Regions from separate parts of the Geobacillus sp. CAMR5420 genome, predicted to be linked through region 2. Evidence: predicted binding sites of a transcription regulator. Region 2 holds the regulator's gene; each other region holds the start of a gene.
The links. The regulator Rex, encoded in region 2, represses fermentation and respiration genes when NADH is low (regulators of the CRP and FNR family bind a similar motif). The targets are predictions, from matches to a motif close to TTGTGAAATATTTCACAA.

Region 1: a site for Rex is predicted at 5,583-5,600, ahead of DI44_RS07605 (nitrate reductase subunit alpha). Genes of this name have one in related genera too.
Region 3: a site for Rex is predicted at 5,621-5,638, ahead of ric (iron-sulfur cluster repair di-iron protein). Genes of this name have one in related genera too.

The regions. Positions count from the first base shown of each region.
Region 1 is NZ_JHUS01000039.1:103,890-111,850, reverse strand. It holds gene narJ (nitrate reductase molybdenum cofactor assembly chaperone) at 1-322, opposite strand, end outside; gene narH (nitrate reductase subunit beta) at 377-1,846, opposite strand; gene DI44_RS07605 (nitrate reductase subunit alpha) at 1,836-5,522, opposite strand; gene DI44_RS07610 (metal-dependent hydrolase) at 5,694-6,197, shown strand; gene DI44_RS07615 (alpha/beta fold hydrolase) at 6,284-7,036, shown strand; gene DI44_RS07620 (bacteriocin-processing peptidase family protein) at 7,180-7,961, shown strand, end outside.
Region 2 is NZ_JHUS01000007.1:1,600-9,560, reverse strand. It holds gene groL (chaperonin GroEL) at 1-26, opposite strand, end outside; gene groES (co-chaperone GroES) at 131-415, opposite strand; gene DI44_RS14785 (type II CAAX endopeptidase family protein) at 771-1,505, shown strand; gene DI44_RS14790 (YdiK family protein) at 1,502-1,681, shown strand; gene tatC (twin-arginine translocase subunit TatC) at 1,865-2,608, opposite strand; gene tatA (twin-arginine translocase TatA/TatE family subunit) at 2,629-2,781, opposite strand; gene DI44_RS14805 (redox-sensing transcriptional repressor Rex) at 2,799-3,440, opposite strand; gene moaC (cyclic pyranopterin monophosphate synthase MoaC) at 3,456-3,944, opposite strand; gene DI44_RS14815 (ABC-F family ATP-binding cassette domain-containing protein) at 4,041-5,966, shown strand; gene tsaD (tRNA (adenosine(37)-N6)-threonylcarbamoyltransferase complex transferase subunit TsaD) at 6,288-7,301, opposite strand; gene rimI (ribosomal protein S18-alanine N-acetyltransferase) at 7,298-7,750, opposite strand; gene tsaB (tRNA (adenosine(37)-N6)-threonylcarbamoyltransferase complex dimerization subunit type 1 TsaB) at 7,710-7,961, opposite strand, start outside.
Region 3 is NZ_JHUS01000020.1:42,089-50,049, reverse strand. It holds gene DI44_RS17585 (DNRLRE domain-containing protein) at 1-941, opposite strand, end outside; gene DI44_RS12285 (YwiC-like family protein) at 1,270-1,998, opposite strand; gene moaD (molybdopterin converting factor subunit 1) at 2,004-2,234, opposite strand; gene DI44_RS12295 (molybdenum cofactor biosynthesis protein MoaE) at 2,231-2,698, opposite strand; gene mobB (molybdopterin-guanine dinucleotide biosynthesis protein B) at 2,695-3,195, opposite strand; gene glp (gephyrin-like molybdotransferase Glp) at 3,192-4,451, opposite strand; gene DI44_RS12310 (methyl-accepting chemotaxis protein) at 4,501-5,457, opposite strand; gene ric (iron-sulfur cluster repair di-iron protein) at 5,745-6,452, shown strand; gene moaA (GTP 3',8-cyclase MoaA) at 6,541-7,566, opposite strand; gene modB (molybdate ABC transporter permease subunit) at 7,621-7,961, opposite strand, start outside.

The sequences.
Region 1 (7,961 bases), on a different contig from region 2:
CGAATCCGGCCGCCTCGTAGCGCGCTTTTAAGGCGACGAGTTCGATTCCGCGCTCCCGCTGCTCGCCGTTTGTCATATACGTCAAGTACAAATTCGTTTTTTTGCCGAAATCAAATGTTTCGACATATTGCTCCATCCGCTCTCGAGCCGGGGTGACCGCGAGCTGTTCGGCCACTGCCAAAAGCGGCGCGCGGACGGTTTCATCGTCAAGCGAGCGGATGGCGTCTAGGCAGTCAGGAAGCGATTCGGCCCACTGTTCGTCCGGGTAAGACAACAAATACGATACACATAGAAAGACCGTTTGTTGTTGTTCGCTGTTCATCGTAAATCCTCCATTTCATTATTGAAGGGGGCGGGGCTCGCCTTCTTTCTCCTTTTACAGCGTGCCGCAAGCGCCCGGGCCGCCGGCAAATGCAAGCCCGCAGCTGCCTTGTTCGGCGTAGAGGTCAGCGACTTCTTCGCGGTGCGATGCTGGAATGACGAAGCGGTCTTCGTATTTGGCAATCGCGAGCAAACGGTACATCTCTTCAATGTCTTCACGGCTTAAGCCGAGCGATTCAATGAGGCGGATGTCCGGCTGTTTGTTCGTTTGTTTCGCCCGCATGTATGAGCGCATGGCCGCCATTTTTTTCAATGTCGTGCGGATGTGCGCCGTATCGCCCGCCGTCAGCAAATTCGCCAAATATTCGATCGGAATGCGCATTTCATCAATGGCCGGGAAGATGTCATCGGCGCTCGCTTGGCTTCCTTTTCCTTCGATCGTATTCATGATCGGGCTCAGCGGCGGAATGTACCATACCATTGGCAGCGTCCGGTATTCCGGATGCAGCGGCAAAGCGATTTTCCAGTCGACGATCATTTTGTAAATCGGCGAGCGCTGTGCGGCGGCGATCCATTCGTCTGGGATGCCCGCTTCTTTCGCGGCGGCGGCGACGGCTGGATTGTTTGGATCAAGGAAAATATCAAGCTGGGCGTGGTACAGCTGTTTCTCATCTGTGACGCTCGCCGCTTCTTTCACTTTGTCAGCGTCATACAGAATCACACCGATGTAACGGATGCGGCCGACGCACGTTTCCGAACAAATCGTCGGCATGCCGGCTTCGATGCGCGGGAAGCAGAGCGTGCATTTTTCCGCTTTGTTCGTTTGCCAGTTGAAATACACTTTTTTGTACGGGCAGCTTGTGACGCAATACCGCCAAGCGCGGCAGGCGTTTTGGTCGACGAGGACGATGCCGTCCTCGTCGCGTTTGTACATGGCGCCTGACGGGCAGCTCGATACGCATGACGGATTGAGGCAATGCTCGCAAATGCGCGGCAAGTACATCATAAAGACATTCTCAAATTCCGCTTGGATCGCCTGCTCCATTTTGACAACGTTCGGATCACGCAAACCGGTGATATGGACGCCGGCCAGATCGTCTTCCCAGTTCGGCCCCCATGACAGCTCCATCCATTCGCCGGTGATGCTTGATTTCGGCCGCGCCACTGGCTGGTATTGTTTTAGCGGGCTGTTCGTCAACGTTTCATAGTCGTAATTCCACGGTTCGTAGTAATCGTCGATCGTAGGCTGGTACGGATTGTAGAACAAGTTGACGAGCCGCATCGCTTTCGAGCCGGATTTGAGCCGCAGTTCGCCGTTTTTCAACTCCCAGCCGCCTCTATACTTCTCTTGGTTTTCCCATTGTTTCGGATAGCCGATTCCGGGTTTCGTTTCAACGTTGTTAAAGTACATGTATTCAGCGCCGGGGCGGTTCGTCCATGTGTTTTTGCACGTGACGCTGCACGTATGGCAGCCGATGCATTTGTCCAAATTCATCACCATGCCGACTTGCGCTTTAATCTTCAAGCCAATCAACCTCCTCGAGTTTGCGGATGACGACGTACAGGTCGCGTTGGTTGCCCGTCGGTCCGTAATAGTTGAATCCGTAGCTTAACTGTGCATATCCGCCGATCATATGCGTCGGCTTTACGTGGATGCGCGTCGGGCTGTTGTGTGTGCCGCCGCGGTTGTTTGTCAGCTTCGTGCCCGGCACGTTAATATGGCGGTCTTGCGCGTGGTGCATAAACGCCATGCCGCGCGGCAGCCGGTGGGAGACGACGGCGCGGGCGACGACGACGCCGTTTTCGTTGAAACATTCGATCCAGTCGTTGTCGTTGATGCCGGCTTCGGCCGCATCATCTTTGTTCATCCACACGGTCGGCCCGCCGCGGAAAAGCGTCAACATCGGCAAGGAGTCGAAATACATGCTGTGGATCGACCATTTGTTATGCGGCGTCAAATAGTTCAAGATGACTTCCTTTCCGTTTTCTTTCGGGCGTTTGTTTGAAAACGGACGGTGCGGCAACACCGGCTTGAACGTCGCCATCGTTTCGCCAAACTCGTGCATCAGTTCATGATCGATGTAAAACGACTGCCGGCCGGTCAACGTCCGCCACGGGATGAGCCGTTCGACGTTCGTCGTAAACGGCGAGTAGCGCCGCCCGCCTTTTTCCGAGCCGCTGAACGCCGGCGAGGTGATGACCGTTTTCGGCTGGGCGGTGATTTGTTCAAACGTAAAGCATTCTTCCTCGCGTTCTTTCGCTAAATCGGCCAATTTCAAATCCGTCTTTTTCTCAAGCGCCTCCCACGCTTTCACCGCCATTTTGCCGTTTGTAGTTGATGACAGCGTCAAAATCGCTTCAGCCGCTTTTTTCGCTTCGCTGATATCCGGGCAGCCGTCGGCGATGGAAGCGCGCCGGACAGTGCCGAGCCGGCGTTTCAACTGTTCATACTCGTCTTTCGCTGACCAGGCAATCCCTTTTGTGCCGATCGGCTGGCGGGCGACATTTGGACCTAAGGCGGTCATTTGGTCGTAAAGAAGGGTATAGTCGCGTTCAATGACGTGAATGTTCGGCATCGTTTTGCCCGGAATCGGTTCGGTTTCGCCTTTGCTCCAGTCTTTCACTTCACCGAACGGCTGCGCCAGCTCTTGCGCCGTATCGTGCAACAGCGGAGTGGCGACGACTTCTTTCATCGGCTTTAAGCCGGCTTGTTTGGCGACATCAGATACGGCTTTCGCGAGTGATTTGAAAATATCCCAGTCCGAGCGCGCTTCCCAGAGCGGAGGCACGGCTGGATTGAACGGATGGACGAACGGATGCATATCCGTGCTGCTTAAGTCATGTTTTTCATACCATGTCGCTGCCGGCAGGACGACATCGGAGTAGAGCGCTGTGCCGGCCATGCGGAAGTCCAAGTTGACAAGCAGATCGAGCTTGCCTTCCGGCGCTTCATCGCGCCAGCGGATTTCTTCCGGGCGCAGGCTGTCTCGGTCATCGTTTAACAAGCCGTTCGTCGTGCCAAGCAAATGTTTTAAGAAATATTCGTGCCCTTTGCCGGAGCTTGAAATTAAGTTGGCGCGCCAGACGATCAAGTTGCGCGGGAAGTTGGCCTCATCGTCCGGGTCTTCAATGGCAAACTGCAGCTTTTTCTCTTTCAGCTGTTTCGCGACATAGGCGCCGATTTCTTCCGGTGTGCGGGCGCCGGCGTGAACGGCTTCGTTGTACAGCTCGATGCCGTTTTTGTTAAATGTCGGGTACGACGGCAGCCAGCCGAGCCGCGCGGCCAAGACGTTGTAATCGCCAGGATGCAAGTAGCGCGCTTTTTTGGCCAGCGGCGAGACGAGTTCGTCGACCGGCCGCTCTTCATAGCGCCATTGATCGGTAGCAAAGTAAAAGAACGACGTGCCGTTTTGCAATTTCGCCGGTCCGACCCAGTCGCGTGCCATGGCGATTGTCTGCCATCCTTCCGCTGGGCGCAGTTTTTCTTGCCCGACGTAATGCGCCCAGCCGCCGCCATTCACCCCTTGGGCGCCGACGAACAAGACAAGGTTCAAGACGGCGCGGTAAATCGTATCGGAGTTGAACCAATGGTTGATCCCGGCGCCGACGATGATCATGGACCGGCCGTTTGTGTCGATCGCGTTGTCGGCAAACTCGCGGGCGATTTTGACGACGAGATCCCGCTTGACACCGGTGATCGCTTCTTGCCATGCTGGCGTGAACGGCACCTCGTCGTCGTACGAGCGGGCGACTGTGCCGCCGATGCCGCGGTCAATGCCGTAGTTGGCCAAAACCAAGTCATAGACGGTCGTGACATACACGTCGCCCGCTTCGGTGTGCACTTTTTTCACCGGCACAGCACGCTCGATTGTTTTTCCACCGTCATCCGTGAAATATGGCAACTGAATCGGGAAGATTCCATCTTCGCTCCCTAAAAACGACAGGCGTGGCTCAAGCGGCTGTTCTGTTTCCTCATCAACAAGACGCAAGTTCCATTTTCCTTTGTCTTCCCAGCGAGCGCCGATCGTTCCATTCGGCACGACAAACGAGTCGGTGTTTTCATCATAGATGACCGGCTTCCATTCGGCATTGTTCGTTTGTTTGCCAAGGTCTTTCGCCAACAAGAAGCGGCCGGCCGTCCATGCGCCGCCGTTTTGTTTTAAGGTGACGACAAACGGAAAATCGGTGTACGTTTTGGCATATCGTTCAAAATATGGAACGGTCCGTTTGACGTAATATTCGTTTAAAATAACATGCCCCATCGCCATCGCCAAGGCGCCGTCCGTCCCTTGCTTCACCGACAGCCAGTCGTCGGCGAATTTTGTCGACTCGGCGTAATCCGGGCTGACGGAGACGACTTTCGTGCCGCGGTAGCGCACTTCGGCTAAAAAGTGAGCGTCCGGAGTCCGGGTGAGCGGGACGTTCGAGCCCCAGGTGATGATGTAGCCGGCGTTGTACCAGTCGCTTGACTCCGGCACGTCCGTTTGGTCGCCCCAAATTTGCGGCGACGCCGGCGGCAAGTCGGCGTACCAATCATAGAAGCTTAACATCGGCCCGCCCATCAGCTGCATGAAGCGCGATCCGGCGGCATGGCTGACCATCGACATCGCCGGAATCGGCGAGAAGCCGACGTTGCGGTCCGGGCCGTATTTGACGACCGTATACAATAAAGAAGCGGCGACAAGCGTCAATGCTTCATCCCAGCTGACGCGCACGAATCCGCCCTTCCCGCGCGCCTGTTTGTAGCGCTTCGCTTTTTCGCGGTCTTCAACGATGCTTTTCCACGCCTCAAGCGGGTTGTTTGGATGATGGGAGAGCGCCTCGCGCCACATGTCAAGCAAGATGCCGCGGACATACGGGTATTTGACGCGCAGCGGGCTGTACATATACCATGAGAAGCTCGCGCCGCGCGGGCAGCCGCGCGGTTCAAAGTCCGGCATATCCGGCCCGGTTGACGGGTAGTCAAGCTGCTGCCCTTCCCACGTGACGATGCCGTTTTTGACGTAAATGTTCCAGCTGCACGACCCCGTGCAGTTGACGCCATGGGTCGAGCGGACGACTTTGTCGTGCTGCCAGCGGCGACGGTACGCATCTTCCCAGGCGCGGTCGCCGTAAGTTGTTTCACTGTGGCCGTCGGCTTGGCGCTCGATCGGCCGAATATATTTGAAACGGTTGGTGAGCGGAGATCGTTTTCGTTTCATTTGCTTCACTCCTTATTAGCGTTGTGTACTTTTAACTATAGCCATGATGTCAATAACGCGATGTTAACTTTGTCACACTTGGCATCATTGTCACAAATCCGTCAAAGAAACGAACAAATATTCTTTTCTGTGGTATAATGGGGAAAACGATAAAAGTTTGAGGGGATTTCGTTGCGATACTCCAGCCATGTCATTGCCACATTATGCCTCGGCGCGGCGGCGGCCGCGCATACAAAGCTGCCGTTTACCGCCGCCTATACGGCGGGGCTTGTCATCGGCAGCCTTCTTCCTGACATTGACGAGCCGTCGTCATACGTCGGCCGCCGTTCGTTCGGCGTCGCGGGGAAAGTAAAAGAAGCGTTCGGCCATCGCGGCATGACGCATTCGCTCATCGTCTGGGGGGTGCTTGCCGCCCTCGTCTGGCGCGACTCGGCGTCGCCGTTTACCGCTGGGCTCGTGCTCGGCTACTTGTTTCACATTGTGGAAGACTTTTTTTCTGTTCAAGGGGTGCCGCTGTTTTGGCCGTTTTCGTCCAAGCGGTGGAAAGTGCCGCTCTATCGGACGGGAAAAGGGATGGAGAAAGCATTGGTTGGCATCGCTTGGATCGCATTCGTCTATTTTGGCGTCAACGGCTTGTTTCACGAATGGTGGCGGTCATGGTTGTCGATGTGGTAACGGCGTCCGATCAAAAAAGGAAAAAAGAGGTGCGGCGGCGAATATAGTGAGAGGAACGGATTTGACTAGATAAGGGGGAGAGGAAGATGAGCGAACAATATCCGGTGCTCTCGGGCGCCGAGCCGTTTTACGCCGAAAACGGGCCGGTCGGGGTGCTGCTCGTGCACGGATTCACCGGCACGCCCCACAGCATGCGCCCGCTCGCTGAGGCGTATGCGAAAGCCGGCTACACGGTCTGCCTGCCGCGCTTAAAAGGGCACGGAACGCATTATGAAGACATGGAGCGGACGACGTTCCACGACTGGATCGCCTCGGTCGAAGAAGGATATGAATGGCTGAAAAAACGATGCCAAACCATTTTTGTCACCGGTCTGTCCATGGGTGGGACGCTGACGCTTTATATGGCGGAACGTTACCCGTCCATCCGCGGCATCGTCTTGATCAATGCGGCGATTGACATTCCGGCCATTCGCGCTGGGATGGCGGCCGGGGGTGAGCTGCCGAGGTATCTGGATTCGATCGGTTCGGATTTGAAAAATCCGGATGTGAAAGAGCTGGCGTACGAGAAAACGCCGACGGCTTCGCTTCTTCAGCTGGCTAGGCTGATGGGGCAAGTGAAAGGCGAACTGGAACGTGTGACATGCCCGATTTTAATTTTCGTCTCGAACGAAGACCATGTCGTGCCGCCTGAGAACGCGGACATCATTTTTCGCGGCGTCCACTCGTCAGACAAAGAGATCGTTCGGCTGAAAAACAGCTATCATGTTGCGACACTTGATTACGACCAAACGACGATTATCGAACGATCGCTGGAATTTTTCGCTAAGCATGCGGATTGAGTGCGTCTGTTCTGAGCCTTGTCCTGTCAAAACAGGGCAGGGCAATTTTTGTTGTCGTTATTTTTCTAAAAAAATAGGTGGCTGTTTTCGACGGCTTGTTCTAAACTAATGATAGTGAAAATGATAAAGGAGCTTTCAGTTGCATGATGATGGAACAAATTTCGTTGCTTATTCAAGAAAAGAGAATAATAGAGGCTCTAAACAAAGTAAAACCGTATTTGGAAAACGTAGGATTATTCGAGTGGCGGCCGCTCATGGCTTCGTGGGACGAGATCGAACCGTTTCGGACGCTCATCCGCCTGTTCGATTACGCGCTTATGTACCGGCATAGCGGGCTTGTCGCTCGGTACGCCCATCGGAAGTTCAACACGCTGCAGACGCTCGCTTGGGTGTGCGATGAGTGGCTCGAGAACCGCCGGCCGCTCGATGTGGAAGAGGCGCTCACCCCGCGTCTTACAGAAGCGCTCGAAGGCCGGGTGGAGGAGCCGAGGGAAGCGATCGCCCGGGCGGCGTTTGCGTTGGTGCGCGCTTTATTGGATATGCAGCGGGTCGAGGAGGCGCGGGAATGGATGGATGTGGTTGCCCGCTATGAGACGGCGCCGATGCATGACAAATGGGGCTACTTTTATATCGAGACCGGCGACCGGAAAAACGCGGAACAGGCGATTCGCGCCGGTCTCGACGACTCGGAGCGCGGCGATATGTGCTATTTGCTTCTTGCCGATTTGTATGCGCTCGATGGCCGCCACCGCGAGGCGCTTGCCGTTTTGGAAGAAGGAAAGCAGCGTTTTCCGCAAGTGTTAGCGTTTTACGCTGAGCGCGTGCGCCGCCTGCGCGATGTGCGCGCCTACCGCGAGGCGCTCGCGGCGATGGAGGAGCTTGACCGTTTGAATCCGCTTCATATGCATCGCCGTTATTTTGCCCA
Region 2 (7,961 bases):
TCACTGAACTTGATTTGTTTTGCCATACCCCGTTACCTCCTTATGAAATTGTTGGACTGCGTGCCACAAGTTAAGTATCCGATTAAGTACCCAGTATGTTTTCGGAATGTTTATGTGATGAACGCATATATTAGCGGATGACAGCCAAAATATCGCTTTCGCGCAAAATTAAGTATTCTTTGCCGTCGTATTTCACTTCTGTGCCCGCATATTTCGAGAAGATAATGCGGTCGCCAACTTCGACTTCCGGCGCGATGCGTTGGCCGTTATCGAGCACGCGGCCTGCACCGACAGCAACAACGCGGCCTTCTTGCGGTTTTTCTTTCGCCGTATCCGGCAGAACGATACCGCTAGCCGTTTTTTCTTCTGTTTCCACGACTTCAATGACAATACGATCGCCTAATGGCTTCAACACGGGGAACAACCTCCTTAACGATAGTTTTCACCGTTCTTATTAGCACTCATCACTATTGAGTGCTAACACACTTATAATATTAATGAACTTCTTTCAGTTTTGCAAGTAGGAAATGCAAAAAAATAACTGTTTTTCTCTCCTAAAGAAGAAAGAGCAAAAGGAGCCGGTTGTTTTGCCTCTACTCCCCATCCGCGCGGAGCCCTTTTTCATTATTGCACATTTCCAAAATCGATAAACGGCACCGGCCCATTTTTTTACAGCGATGAGACAGGCTTGGGGGGCGCAGTTTTCTTACTATTTTCGCCATACATGTGATACAATACGGATATAATTTGAAATAAAAGGGGTAGAGGGTTTGAAACGCAACCACTGGTACGTCATCATCACGTATATCGTCATGCAGCTGTCCGCCTTTGTCGGCGTGCCGCTTCTTCGCGCCCTCGGCGTCGGTCAAGGAGCGGAAAGCCGCCTCGAAGCCGCCAAACTGGCTTCCGGGTATTGGGCGATCATTAGTTTCCTGCTCGCTTTTGTCATTATCCTATGGCTGCTCCGCGGTGACCGCGACGAACGAATGATGCGGCGGCTGCCGCTCGCTTCCTCGTGGATGTGGGCGGTCTTGGGCGTCTTTTTGGCGCTCGCGGCCCAAAGCATCGCCGCCAACATCGAATGGCGGCTGCTCGGCATCAAACCAGGGTCGGAAAATACAAGGCAAATCATCGATATCATCCGCCTGACGCCGCTGTTGGTCGTCGTCACCTCCGTCATCGGCCCGATTTTGGAAGAGCTCATCTTCCGCAAAATCATTTTCGGCTCGCTTTATGAAAAATACAACTTTTGGCTTGCTGCGCTTGTCAGTTCGCTCTTGTTTGCCATTGTCCATATGGAGCCGGAACATTTGCTTCTGTACACATCCATGGGGATGGTATTCGCGTTTTTATACGCGAAAACCGGACGCATTTTCGTACCGATTTTCGCCCATGTCGCCATGAATACGTTCGTCGTCGCCATGCAGACGCTGTTGGCCGACGAGATTGAGAAAATGATGCGCCAGTCCGAGCTGCCGCTCGCCGTTTGGAGGGTTTGGCTATGATGCGAAACCCTCGGCTGTTTTCGCTTCCGTATTTCGTCTTAGGCTTGCTGTTTACGTATTTGGCCATCGAAAGTGCTCATGAAACGGTTTGGAACGTCTCCACCATCGCTTTAGCGGCGCTCGCTGCCTTTGATTTCGGCACCGCCCTTCGCCTTCTTTTCGCCTCAAAACGCTGACCCCCTTCCCGTGATTCGCGCGGGAAGGGACCAGAACATCAATCCCATGACGGCGATCATATCGTGAAAATGGAAACAAAAAAACAAGAGGCCGGCCTCAAAGCCCTGTTTTGCGGCTTTTGAGACAGCCCCTTCGTTTGGCCCGGCCTTGCTCGCTTTCCTCTCAATGTTTTTCGTCCCGCCTCACTCATTGCCTTCCTGCTCGACTGCTCGCTGCGCTTTCCGATAGCCGATGCGCGCCACCCAAATGCTTCCTTCATACAAAATGGTGAGCGGAATCATGACGATCACTTGCGACAGCACATCCGGCGGCGTAATGACCGCCGCTAAAATAAGCAGCGCTAAATACGCATACTTGCGGATGCGAACAAGAAGCTGCGGCGTAATAAGCCCTAAGCGGGTGAAAAACAACACGACGATCGGCAGCTGAAACACGATGCCAAACGGCAGCACGAGCTGAAGCAAAAACTGAAAATATTCATTAATGCCGATCATTTGTTGAACCCCTAGTTGGTCAGCCAGCCGGCTCATAAATCGAACGACAAACGGAAACAAGACGAAATAAGCGAAGCTGACGCCTGCTAAAAAAAGAACGATCGACGCCGGGATATAGCTTAACGTCACTTTCCGCTCTTTTTCATACAGACCGGGGCTGACAAACGCCCAAATTTGATACAACAGCACCGGAGCCGACAGTACAGCCGCGATGACAAAGGCAAACTGAAAATACACTTTAATCGGATCGGTGAGGCGGAAGGCGTTCATGGTCAAATGCTTCGCCTCGGCCGTTCGCTGCAAATACAAAATGACATCATCGACAAAAAAGAAACTAACGACAAGCGCCGCAGCAAAAAAGATGAGCACGATGATGAGCCGTTTTCGCAGTTCACCCAGATGCTCATACACCGACATTTCTTTGTCATTCATTGTTTCTCCATCCTGCCTTGTCATCGGTCGGTTTTCGTTTCTTCGTCATCAGCGAGCCCTTTTGTGGCGTCTTTAAACTCGCGAAGCGACTGGCCGAACGACCGCCCTAATTCCGGCAGCTTTTTCGTGCCAAACAGCAACAAAATCACAGCAACGAGCAACAAATATTTCATGTGTTCTTCTCTCCTTTTTACGATGGCGATGGATAGTTTTTCAAAAAATAGACGAGCGACTGCAGCTCAATGGCTAAATCGATATGATGGACGCGAATATGGTTCGGCACGTTCAACCGCGCCGGAGTAAAGTTTAAAATGCCTTTAATTCCTTGCGCGACAAGGCGGTCGGTCAGCGCTTGAGCCGCGGCGGCCGGCACGGTTAAAATGGCGACCGGGATGTTTTCGTGAAGCCGCTCCTCCAACTCATCGAGATGATAGACCGGCACCCCGCCGACTGTCGTCCCTACTTTCCGCTCATCGACATCAAACGCCATCACGATTTTCGTATTGTTGTTTTTCGAAAAATTATAGTTTAAAAAGGCGGTGCCTAAATTGCCGACGCCAAACAAGGCGACTTCGGTCACCTCATCCTCTTCAAGCGTCCGGCGGAAAAACGACAACAAATAATTGACATTATACCCGTATCCCTTTTTGCCAAGCGCGCCAAAATAGGAGAAATCACGGCGGATCGTCGCCGGATCGACTTTCACCGCCTCGCTCAACTCGGCAGAGGAGACGCGTTGCTTGCCGGAAGCGTGCAAGTTTTTCAAAAACCGATAGTAAAGCGGCAGCCGTTTGGCGGTTGCCTGCGGAATTTTCGGTTGTTCGTTGCTCATGATCTCATCCCCTAGCTAATCGGTTTTCCGTCGGTAATGGCCAGACTTCCCGCCCGTTTTTTCGACCAAATACGTCGGACCGATGACCATTCCTTTATCAAGCGCCTTGCACATATCGTACACTGTCAACGCACAGACCGAAGCGGCCGTCAGCGCTTCCATTTCCACTCCTGTGCTCCCTTTCGTTTTCACCGTTGCCGTGATGACGAGCTTATGCGCTTCTCCATCGTTTTCCCAAGCAAAAGCAATGTCCACACCCTTTAACATAAGCGGGTGACACATTGGAATAAGGTCAGCTGTCTTCTTCGCCGCCATCACCCCCGCCACTTGAGCGACGGCGAGCACATCCCCTTTCTCGATCGCATTGCTCGTCATTTTTTCGTAAATTTCCCGGCTGACAGTCACGCTCGTTTGCGCCACAGCCACTCGCACAGTATCTTCTTTGTGCGTAATATCAACCATTTTCGCGCGCCCTTGTTCATTGAAATGAGTGAACGATGACAATACAATCTCCTCCATTTATACACTATACACGATTTTTCATCATTCGTCTTTGACCGTTTTCGCGACTTGCGTTAAACTATTCGCGAGGTGACGGACATGATCATTTTGCAAGTGCACGGGCTCACGAAATATTTCGGTGCTGACCTTATTTTATCGAATATAAAACTAGAAATACAGTCCCGCGACCGAATCGCCCTTGTCGGCCGCAACGGAGCGGGAAAATCGACATTGTTGAAAATCATCGCCGGTGAACTCTCTTTCGACAGCGGCAAAATCATCAAACCAAACCATATCAAAATCGGCTATTTGGCGCAAAACAGCGGGCTCGACTCGCCGCGTTCCATTTGGGACGAAATGCTTGAGGTATTCACCCCGCTTCTAGGACTCGAAAAACAGCTCGCCGAACTCAGCATGCAACTCGGCGACCCGGACGTACTCGCCGATCCCGCTCGCTATGAAAAAACGCTGAAAATGTATGACGAGCTGCAAGAACAATACAAAGAACAAGGCGGCTACCAATACGAAGCCGACATCCGCTCCGTTTTGCACGGGCTGCAGTTTTCCTCATATGATTATAAAACTACGCCGGTCTCGTCGTTAAGCGGCGGACAGCGGACGCGGCTTGCCCTTGGGAAATTGCTGTTGTCCAAGCCGGATTTATTGATTTTGGACGAGCCGACGAACCATTTGGATCTTGAGACGCTTGCCTGGCTGGAGCAGTACTTGCAAGCCTATCCCGGTGCCGTCCTGGTTGTTTCCCACGACCGCTACTTTTTAGACAAAATCGTCACCGACGTATACGAACTGTCGAATGCCACGCTCAAACACTATGCCGGCAACTACAGCCGCTATTTGGAGTTGCGGGCCGAGCAATACGAACAAGAGTTAAGACGGTACGAGAAACAGCAAGAAGAAATCGCCCGACTCCAAGACTTCATCCAGCGCAACATCGCCCGTGCCTCGACGGCCAAACGGGCGCAAAGCCGGCGAAAGCAACTGGAAAAAATAGAACGGCTCGAACGGCCTGTCGACGATGAAAAATCAGCCTCCTTTTCGTTCTCGATCGATCGACCGAGCGGCTATGAAGTGCTCACCGCTGAAGACATAGCCGTTGGCTATGGCGACGGTGCACCCATCATCCGCCAAATCAGCTTCCGCATCACGCGCGGCGAAAGCGTCGCCCTAGTCGGGCCGAACGGCATCGGCAAGTCGACATTGCTGAAGGCGATCGCCCGAAAACTCCCTATCCAAACAGGAGAGCTCCGCTACGGCGCAAACGTCCAAATCGGCTATTACGATCAAGACCAAGCTGATTTGTCATCGAACAAACGGGTGCTTGACGAGCTGTGGGACGCCTACCCCGAAAAGACAGAAAAAGAAATTCGCACCGTGCTCGGCAACTTCCTGTTTTCCGGCGATGACGTTTTAAAACCGGTCTCCGCTTTAAGCGGCGGGGAGAAAGCACGCCTGGCGCTCGCCAAGCTGATGTTGCAAAAAGCAAATGTCCTTCTTTTGGACGAACCGACAAACCATCTAGACCTCGACAGCAAAGAAGTGCTCGAGCAAGCGCTCATCGACTACCCGGGAACGATTTTGTTCGTTTCCCACGACCGCTATTTCATCAACCGAATCGCAACAAAGGTGTTTGAACTTTCCAGCGGAGGCCTAACGGAATACTTAGGCGACTATGATTACTACATCGCCAAAAAAGAAGAAATGCGCGAATTGGCGCTCCTGAACGTCCGCCCGACAGAAACGGCAAGTGATTCTGCCAAAACGACATACGAGCAAGAAAAAGAGGAAAAAAAACGACGGCGCCAGCGCCAACGCCGCTTGGATGAAATCGAAGCCGAGATTGCAGCGCTTGAAGCACAAATCGCTGAGATCGAGCAAAAACTTTGTGATCCATCCGTTTACGGCGACTATGAGACGATGCAACGATTGACGCAAGAAAACGACGAGCGGAAGCAGCGAGTCGAAACGTTATTGGCCGAATGGGAACAGCTTTATACTTCACTATAACCGACAACCCGCCTCTAGTTTCGGCGGGTTGTTCTTTAGTTAGTCACATTATCCACAAAAGAATCCACAATTTCCACCATGGAATATAAGTTATTCACCAACTTTTCCACATTATCCACAAAAAACATCTTCCTTTTGCACAAAAATCGCTGTGTATTGTTTTTCTTATGTTGATCATGTTTTACCGCTTTTTCCACATTGTCCACAGATTTGTGGATAAAAATATACACAAACTTTTTTCACATGAAAACAAAAAGGACGATCCGTTTGCCTGCCGCAAACGGATCGCCCTTCGGTGTCTTTCGCGTTTCAGCCAACTGCCTAGACAAGCGGCAAGCTTGGATTGGCGTTGAGCGCCAAATCAGCCCGCTTTCCTTGTTGATATAACACTGTTCCCGCAACGGCAATCATCGCAGCATTATCGGTGCATAGCGATAACGGCGGGATGACAAGCTCCACATCGGGGAGCTCTTTCATTTTATCCTGCAGTGCAGCCCGCAGCCCGCGGTTGGCCGCCACCCCCCCGGCGAGCAGCACTTGCCGTACGCGGTATTCTTTGGCGGCCTGCACCGTTTTCGTCACCAGCACATCGACGACGCTGGCCTGAAAGCTCGCGGCCATCTGTCTCGGATCGATCTCCTCGCCGCGCTGCTTCGCGTTGTGGAGCGCATTGAGAACCGCCGATTTTAAGCCGCTGAAGCTGAAATCATACGAACCTTCCTCAAGCCACGCTCGCGGCAAATCAATCACTGGCTCTCCCTCATGAGCCAGCCGGTCGATGTGCGGTCCTCCTGGGTACGGAAGGCCTAAAGCCCGCGCCACCTTGTCATACGCCTCACCGGCAGCGTCATCGCGCGTTTCACCGATCACCGCAAAATTCCCATGCTCCTTCATGAACACGAGTTCCGTATGACCACCGGAAACGACGAGCGCCAACAGCGGAAACTTCATTTCAGCCACTAATTGATTGGCGTAAATATGACCGGCGATATGATGCACCCCAATAAGCGGCAATCCATGGGCAAACGCTAACGCTTTCGCCGCGTTGACCCCGACAAGAAGCGCTCCGACAAGCCCCGGTCCGGCCGTCACCGCCACCGCATCAAGGCCCGCAAACGATACGCCGGCCTGCTGCATCGCTTCTTCAATAACGAGCGTAATTTGCTCCACATGATGGCGGGAAGCAATTTCCGGCACGACGCCGCCAAACCGCCGATGGCTTTCCATTTGCGACGCCACTACATTCGATAAAACCTCTCTTCCGTTTTTCACAACTGCTGCCGCCGTTTCATCGCAGCTCGTTTCAATGCCTAACACATATACGTCCTCATTCATCTCAGCTTCACCCACATGACTAACGCGTCTTCAAAGTTATCCGGATAATACCGTTTGCGAATGCCTCCGTTGCGAAACCCTAGCTTTCGGTACAGCGACTGGGCAACATGATTGGACACGCGCACCTCAAGCGTCATCGTCGCCGCCCCGTGCTGCCTGGCCATGTCCATCAAGCGTCGCATGAGCGCTTCACCAAGCTTTTGCCCACGAAACTGCGGTAACACGGCTACATTCGTCACATGCGCCTCATCGATGACAAGCCACATCCCACCATACCCGATGATCCGCCCGTTGTACACCATGACGATATATTTGGCGTAGCGGTTGTACATGAGCTCGTTGTAAAACGATTCACGGCTCCAAGGCGAAGTAAACGATGCCCGCTCGACTTGCACGACTTCATCAATGTCATGAATGGTCATTGGCCGAAATTGAACATTGATCCCCATCGTTCTGTTCCCCTTTTTGTTTCGCGAGCCATTTCGCCTCCGCCTCGGCAAGGCGGAGGTAGTTCGGCACAAACACATGGGCGTTCTCGCGCTCTTTTTGTTTGCCGAGCATCACCAACTCGCTCGGACGCGGCAACGCCAAAGACGGCGGGGCCACGTGAACCCGTTCGCCTAAATGACTTCGAAACAAATCACGATATAGCGGTGCATC
Region 3 (7,961 bases), on a different contig from region 2:
CTCATTACAAATGCATCGGTAGACACCTGAATGGAAGTGCTCGGATCAATATAAACAGGGTATACACGTTTAGGGTCTTTCAGCCATTCGGGATCGGCTTTAACTGTTAAAATGTATCCTTCATCATCTTTTTGCAATTCATAACTTACATTCTCCGACCGTTGAGCTTCTCCAGAATGCTCATCAACATGGGAATCCACCATAAAAGGCTTCGGCAACTCAAACACCTTTTCATGTTTTTTATTTGTCAATAAAATGGAGCCATCGTCTTGAATGTCTGCTTGTAAATCCGTTTTCAGACGAAATTTGAAAATATGATAGCCAGTAAACGAATGAAGAACCAAATCTTCTTTTGTTGACTCGTTAAATGTAATATTTTGTAGGTCTATGCTCGGAAAAATGTTTTTGTGAAGAATTTTGTTGTCTTTTTTCTTATAGACGGCGGCAACATCCTTCGCTTTTATCGGTTGTACGTCATTACCTGCTGCCTCTAAAATAGAATAGGAAATCGAATATCCATTGTAATGGAAATTGGCGTATTCTCCATCGACCATCTTTTTATAAAAGTTTGTCTCCAAAATGGTATTCTGTGTTTCAACGTAATTCGTATTATTGGTGCTATCCGTTAGGCTAGAAGATACTTCCTCAAATCGTTTTTGATTCTTTTTCTTAATATGAATAGGTTCAAAGTAGATCTTCTTGGTAAACGTGCCATCACCGTTGTAGTAAACCTTTGTATTCTCAGTTCTTTCTTCTATGATTTCCCCTGGCTTGAGATCACGTTTCGGGGCTTCCGGCACCTTTGGCGGCTCCTCTTTTGGCGCCACACGGCCAACTCCTGATTGGATCGTTTCGGCGAATCCCTTTGTCGGGATGCTTGACATCATCAAAGCCCATACGACCATCCAAACCAACCATCGTCGCAAACGAATGTTTCTCATATGCTCTCCTTCCCCATTTCCATTACTTTTACAAAAAAATTGTATCTTTCCTCCTCCCTGCCATCCACCGTTTTCGACAGACAAAGTTCGACATGACTTTGGGATGGAACGTATACAACCCTATAACGAATGGTGAAATGCTGCCCTTCTTTTCATTTGAGAACGAGCATGGAAGAAGAGGAGGTGAGCCTTTGAAACGATCCTTTGCAAAACCGTTACAAGGAATTCATGCCCATTTCACATCATGCTTGTGCAATGGAAAAGCAATACCGCCTAACCAAAAGAAAAAACCCCAAACGGTCATGGATGCCTCCCGTTTGGGGTTCGCTCAAGAGTAGAGCACGATCATCGCGATGAAAAAGTACGCCGCGTTGGCGATTTCCAGCATGCCAAGTTTCATGATCGGCAGCGACTTGCCATATAAATAGACGGCGCGGATGACGCTCGGGGCGTAGGCCAAAACGGCGAACGGCTCGCCGATGGCGATGAGGCCGACGATCAACAAGGCGTGGTAGCCCCATGACAGCCATTTGTACCGCTCGTTTTTCTTTTCCCGAATCATCGTTTTGACGTAAAACGTGCTGCCGATGAAAAAGAGGAAGGAAAACAGGGCGAGTTCAAACGCTTCGATCGTCAACGCCCCGCGTCCGGCGTAAAAGGCGGCGAGGCCGCCGATGCAAAACGCCGCGATGGCCGCTGCATCATTCCAAAAGGCGCGCTCATTCTTTTTCTTGCTGTAGTACGTGTTCACCAAGAAAAACGGCACCATGGCGAGCCCGAAGTAGAAAAGCGCCGGCTGTTGCCAAAGAGAGACGGCAAGCGCCGCGGCGGCGATGGCGCCATAGCGGGCGGCGGCGGGCACGTACGGCTCTTTCCGCTTCGTTTTCACCGCCATCAAGAGCGGATACGTCGCCAAATAGAGCGCAAGCCAGGCGACAAAGAGCGGCGCGTGAATCCACGAAAGCCCACCGGCGTACGCCCCGAGCCAAAACGGGATGATGAGCATCGCCCAGGCGCCGTGTTGTTTTGGCATCACCCATTTGCTTTTGTTCGCCATCCGTCTCATCCTCCGCTTACCGGTGGAATAAAGGCGACCGTGTCGCCGGCATGAAGCGGCGACTCGTCGCGGACATACTCCTCGTTGACCGCTGTCATGACGCGCCCGAGCGAGATGCCGTAGCGCTCTTCCACTTCGTCTTTCAGTTTTTTCACCGTTTCCGGAACATTCGGCCACATCACTTCCCGCTCGCCGATTTGCTCGCCCAAATGGGCGAAAAACAATAGACGGATCATTCCTCTTTCACCTCCGGTTTTCCGGACGGATACGCCGTTGTTTCAAGCTGGTCGCCCACCCAGGCGCTTCCGTCCTCCCATTGCTCTTTTTTCCAAATCGGCACGATTTGCTTGATCCGCTCAATGGCATAGCGGTTCGCCTCATACGCTTCGGCGCGGTGCGGCGAGGAAACCGCGATGACGACGGCGATGTCGCTGATCTTAAGCCGCCCGATCCGGTGGGTGATGGCGGTTTTCGCCCCTGGCCATTTCTCCGCAATTTCCGCCCCGATTTGCGCGAGCATTTTCTCGGCCATCGACACGTACGCCTCATATTGCAAAAAGAGCGTCCTCTTGCCGTTCGTCCATTCGCGCACCGTGCCGGCAAAGACAGCGACCGCCCCCGCTTCCGGACGCATCACTTTTTTCATCACATCCTCGACCGAAATCGGCCGGTCGGTAATGGCAAACAACGGTTCTGTCATGTTCGTGTTCTCACCTCGTTCATGAGCCATGGAATATATTCGTCATCATCGGCCAGCGAAAACACCGGGTGCGCTAGCGGCCCTTCGAGCGGCTCCCAGGCGATGACGGCGCGGATGTTGGCGAGGTGCTGAAGCGACGCCCAATCTTCCCAAGTGCGGACGAGCACGACTTTCGGGTGCCGCTCTTGTTTGTAGCCTTCGACCAACACGAGATCGAGCCGAAGCGGCGCATAAAGCGCCAACACATCATCCAACCGCCACAACGGGCGGCGGAGATGAAGCTGCAAAAGCCCGTCCCCTTCCACCGCCGTTGCCACCGCCCCGGCCCGCTCATGGCGGACGGAATCGACGCCTTCCGGCCGCGCGGGCTCGCCGCCATGGCCGTGGTGCTTCACCGTCCCGACGCGCCATCCTTCCCGGACAGCGGCCGCCACCCATTTTTCCATAAGCGTCGTTTTGCCGCTATGTTTATAGCCGACGACTTGCCAGACGTTCATTCGCTTGACCCCTCATCGTCATCCAAAAGCCACACTTCCACCTCATCGCCAACCGCAAACCCTCTCGTTCCGCCCGGCAGCACCATCAAGGCGTTCGCAAAGGCAAGCGAGGTGACGATGTTCGACTTGTCCATGCCGACCGGCTTCACGACAAGCCGACCGTCAACCGCCTCGACCCGGCTGCGCACGAAGCGGGTGAACGGGTTCGGCTTCGGAAAATCGGCGCCAAGGGTGGCTTTCGCTTTTTTCAAATACGGCTTGACCGAAAACAGCCGCGTGCGCACGACCGGGCGGACGAACAGCTCATACCCGACGTAGCACGCCGACGGGTTTCCGGATAGACCGAACAGCAGCTTGCCATCAATCTCGGCGACGGTCGTCACGCTCCCCGGGCGCATGGCGATTTTGTTAAACAACACGTTCGCTCCGAGCCGCTTGTAAATGGCGGGCAAATAATCAAAATCCCCGACCGAGACGCCGCCGGTCGTAATGAGCATGTCCACTTGATCGAGCGCCTGGCGCACAGCGTGAAAACACGCATCGAGGTCGTCGGCGAGCTGGCCCAAATAAATCGGCTCGGCGCCGCTTTTGAACACCTGCGCCTCGATCATGTAGGCGTTGCTGTTGCGGATTTTTCCCGGCACAAGCGGTTCAGAGACGTCAAGCAGTTCGCTTCCGGTCGCAAAAATGCCAATCCGCGGCTTTTTCGCCACCTTCACTTCGGCGTAGCCGAACGTCGCCAAGAGCGCCGCCACCCCGGGATTGATGCGCGTTCCTTTTTCGACAAGCGGCTGCCCTTTTTTCGCATCTTCCCCTTGAAACGAAATATTGTCGCCAGGGCGGAACGGGCGTTTAATGGCCATATACGTTTTTCCATCCCGCTCGTACTGTTTGGCGAGCTCGAGCATGACGACCGCATCGCATCCTTGGGGAATTTGCGCCCCGGTCATCAAGCGCACCGCTTGAAACGGGCCGACGGGCTGCTTCGCCACTTGCCCGGCGCCGATCGTTTCAATGACTTCAAACTCGACCGGATGGTCAAGTCCCGCTCCTTCCGAGTCGGCGGCGCGAATGGCAAATCCGTCATACGGCGAGCGGTCAAACGGCGGCACGTCATGGTCAGCACGCAAATCTTCGGCCAAATAGCGGCCATACGACTGGCGAAGCGGCACCGTTTCCTCTTCTCCCACTCCGGCATAACGCATCACCCGATCGATCGCTTCCGCTACAGGAATCGGGGTTCGTCTTTCGACCATCTCTCTCTCTCCTTTCGATCATACGGCTGGCGGCAACCATATCGTTCTTTCAACGTTGTTGCCATTGTTGCAGCTGTTTTATGCCTTCTGCCAACTTTTCATCAACGACGCTCGCATCGGCAATATGCCGCAAAATCATCTCCCGCGTTTCGCCAAACAAAGCGGCGGACTGTTCGAGCTCTTTCCTCACTTTATCCGCATAGCGGTATTGTTCCTGAATATAGTTTAGCACGTCTTGGGCTCGATTTTCGACTTGATCGATCAGCTCCATCATCGCCGACCATTTGCGAGCTGTATGGATGCTCATTTGGACAACCGTTTCGATCAAAGATGAAATGGCTTCCGTTTGCTCTAGCGACCGCTCGATTTCCTGCTGCACGGCATCGGTTAGCTGGTGAATCGTTTCCGTGCTGTCCGCCGTATGCTCAGCCAATTTCCTCACTTCAGCGGCGACGACGGAAAACCCTTTGCCATGCTCCCCGGCGCGAGCGGCTTCGATCGAGGCGTTTAACGCGATCAAATTCGTCTGGCCAGCGATTTCTTTGATCACTTTCACAATTTGTTCAATTTCTTGCGAGCGGCCGCGCAACCGATGCATCGCGGCCGATGTCGTTTCCATCTCACTGCCGAGCCGCCCCATCGCCTGCTCCATTTCTTCCGACATGCGGATACCTTCTTTTGCGGCTGCGACCATCTGACCCGCCGTCTCCACCAACGCGTTCCCTTGTTCGCATAAACGATCGGAAATCGCATATGATGACTTGCTGAGCGTACTGACATTATCAACCTTTTCTTTCGTTCGGTCAACCAGCTGGCCTAATACATGGTGTTGTCCGTTGACCACCTCATGCTGGTGAACGATTTCCTGCAACTCCCCGAGCAAGCCGGCCACCGTCTCATGAATGGCTTCCTTTTGTCTCGTGAGCTCTTCTTTCATCTCAGCGAGTTGCCGCTCCAGTTCTGTTTTTTCCTCCTCCCACTGCCTTCCCTTCACCAACGCCCACATATCCGTCTCCCCTTTTCCTTCTCTTGATTGGCTTCTGTTGTCAACACGTTGTATGTTATCTGCTGAACATGTCCGTTCTCATCCACGAAAGCAGACACCGCCTCTGCAAAGAGTCAGCAGAAGTCTGCTTTTTTTCATTGTACGATAAAGAAGAAACGTGCTGTTGTGACGTTTATCACATGGATCGATGTCCACTTTTTTTTACGTATGTGAGATCCGTCACAACACCTTCGCGGAAAACACGGTATGCTGAAGCTGTAACGATTGGATCAATGGAGGGATGATGAATGGAACAGCGGTTTACTGAACAATCATTGATTGGCGATATTGTTACTCAATTTCCGAAAGCAGCTGATTTGTTTAAAGCGCGGCGCATCGATTTTTGCTGCGGCGGACAGCGTCCGTTAAAAGAAGCGATTGAAGAGCTCGGACTTGATGGCGAAGCGCTTCTTCGCGAGCTGAACACCCTTTACGCGGAAGCGCAAAACAAGCCGACCGGAAATTGGAGTGAAGCGCCGCTAGCCGACTTGGTCGATCATATCATCAACACGCACCACCGCTATTTGAACGAGGAACTGCCGCAGCTCAGCCCGTATGTCACGAAAGTATTGCGCGTACACGGCATGCACCATCCGCATCTTTCCCGCGTGCATAAACTGTTTCATGAGTTAAAAACAGAACTCGAGCAGCATCTCATTAAAGAGGAAACGGGAGCGTTCCCGCTCATTTTGCAATTTGCCGACAACCCATCGCCGGAGAACCGGGAGGCGGTCGAGCGGGCCGTTCGCGAACTGGTCAATGAGCATGATGTCGCCGGTGATTTGATGAAAGAAATTCGTGAAATCACAAACGACTTCACCCCGCCAGAAGACGCGTGCGGCACGTATCGCCTCGTCTACAACCGGCTGGCCGCGCTTGAAGACGATTTGTTTACCCACATCCATTTGGAAAACAACATCCTCTTCCCGCGCGTGTTGGCGGCGGTGAAGGTTTAAAGGAAGAAAGACGCCGATTCGCACTTCCGAAAACATAAACCAAAAACGGGATCGCTTCTTCTATGAAAAAGAGCGCTCCCGTTTTTCTTCATCCCCCAATATACGACATTTCAATTTTCGGGCGCTGTTTCGCTGTCTCTGCCGTCCGTTCTTCTGAATAGCGGTCTGTCCGCTCGCTCCAGATGGCGGCGATCAGCGCCTTCAGCTCTTCTTTCCCCGCGCCGGCGCGCAGTTTGTCTTTCAACGACACGCCCTCAGAAGCAAACAAACACGTGTACAGCTTGCCATCGGCGGAAATGCGCGCCCTCGTGCAGCTCCGGCAAAACGTTTCCGTCACCGAGGCGATAAAGCCGACTTCTACGTTCGTGCCCGCGTACCGGTAGCGGCTCGCCACTTCGCCGAAGTACGCTTTTTCAACCGGTTCAAGAGGGTGCATGGCGTTGATTTGTTCATACATCTCTTTTTTCGTCACGACATGGGAGTAATCCCAGCCGTTCGTGGTGCCGACATCCATAAACTCAATCAAGCGGAGCGGAATGCCTTGTTCTTTGAAATAGGCCGCCATTGGCACGATTTGCGAGTCGTTCCACCCTTTTTTGACGACCATGTTCACCTTGACGCCGAGCCCCGCCGCCCGGGCGGCTTCGATGCCTTTTAACACCGGGGTGACGCCGACGCCGATGCCGTTCATTTTTCGGAAAATGTCATCATCCAACGCATCCAAGCTGACGTTGACGCGCTTCAACCCGGCTTCTTTCAGCCGCTGCGCCCATTTCACTAAATGGACGCCATTGGTCGTCAAGCCGATATCGCGCAGGCCAGGGAGCGCGGACAGCCGCTCAATGAGCGCATCGAGGTCGCGCCGAAGCAACGGCTCGCCGCCGGTCAGGCGGATTTTTTCAACGCCAAGCTCGACAAAACATTCCGCTAAAAGCGCCATTTCCTCAACCGTCAACAGTTGGTCTTCCGCCAAAAAGCGAAAATTCGGCCCGAACACTTCCGCAGGCATGCAATAGACGCAGCGAAAATTGCATTGGTCGATGACCGACAACCGCAAATCGCGAAGCGGGCGGGCGAGGCGGTCGGTGATCTTCACCCGGTCGCGCTCTTCCATGTCGCTCCCTCCTTTCCCTTTCATGGGCCGCGTGATGTTCCAACGGCCTGCTCCTTATCGCTGCCAACGGCCTAGTTTCGCCGCACAGGACAACAAACTAAATGACAATCCAATGGTGACCGCCACCCATGCCCACGCCAACTCCATCCGCCCCGACTCCATCGCCATATAGACAGCGGTGGGGATCGTTTGCGTTTTTCCCGGAATATTCCCGGCAAACATGAGCGTTGCGCCAAACTCCCCCAGGCTGCGGGCAAACGACAGCACCGCCCCGGACAACAAGGCGTTTCTGGCCAGCGGCAGCGAAATATGCCAAAACACTTGGCGCTCATTCGCCCCATCGATGCGCGCCGCTCCTTCAACGGTTGGATCAACGGCTTCCAGACCCGCTTTGG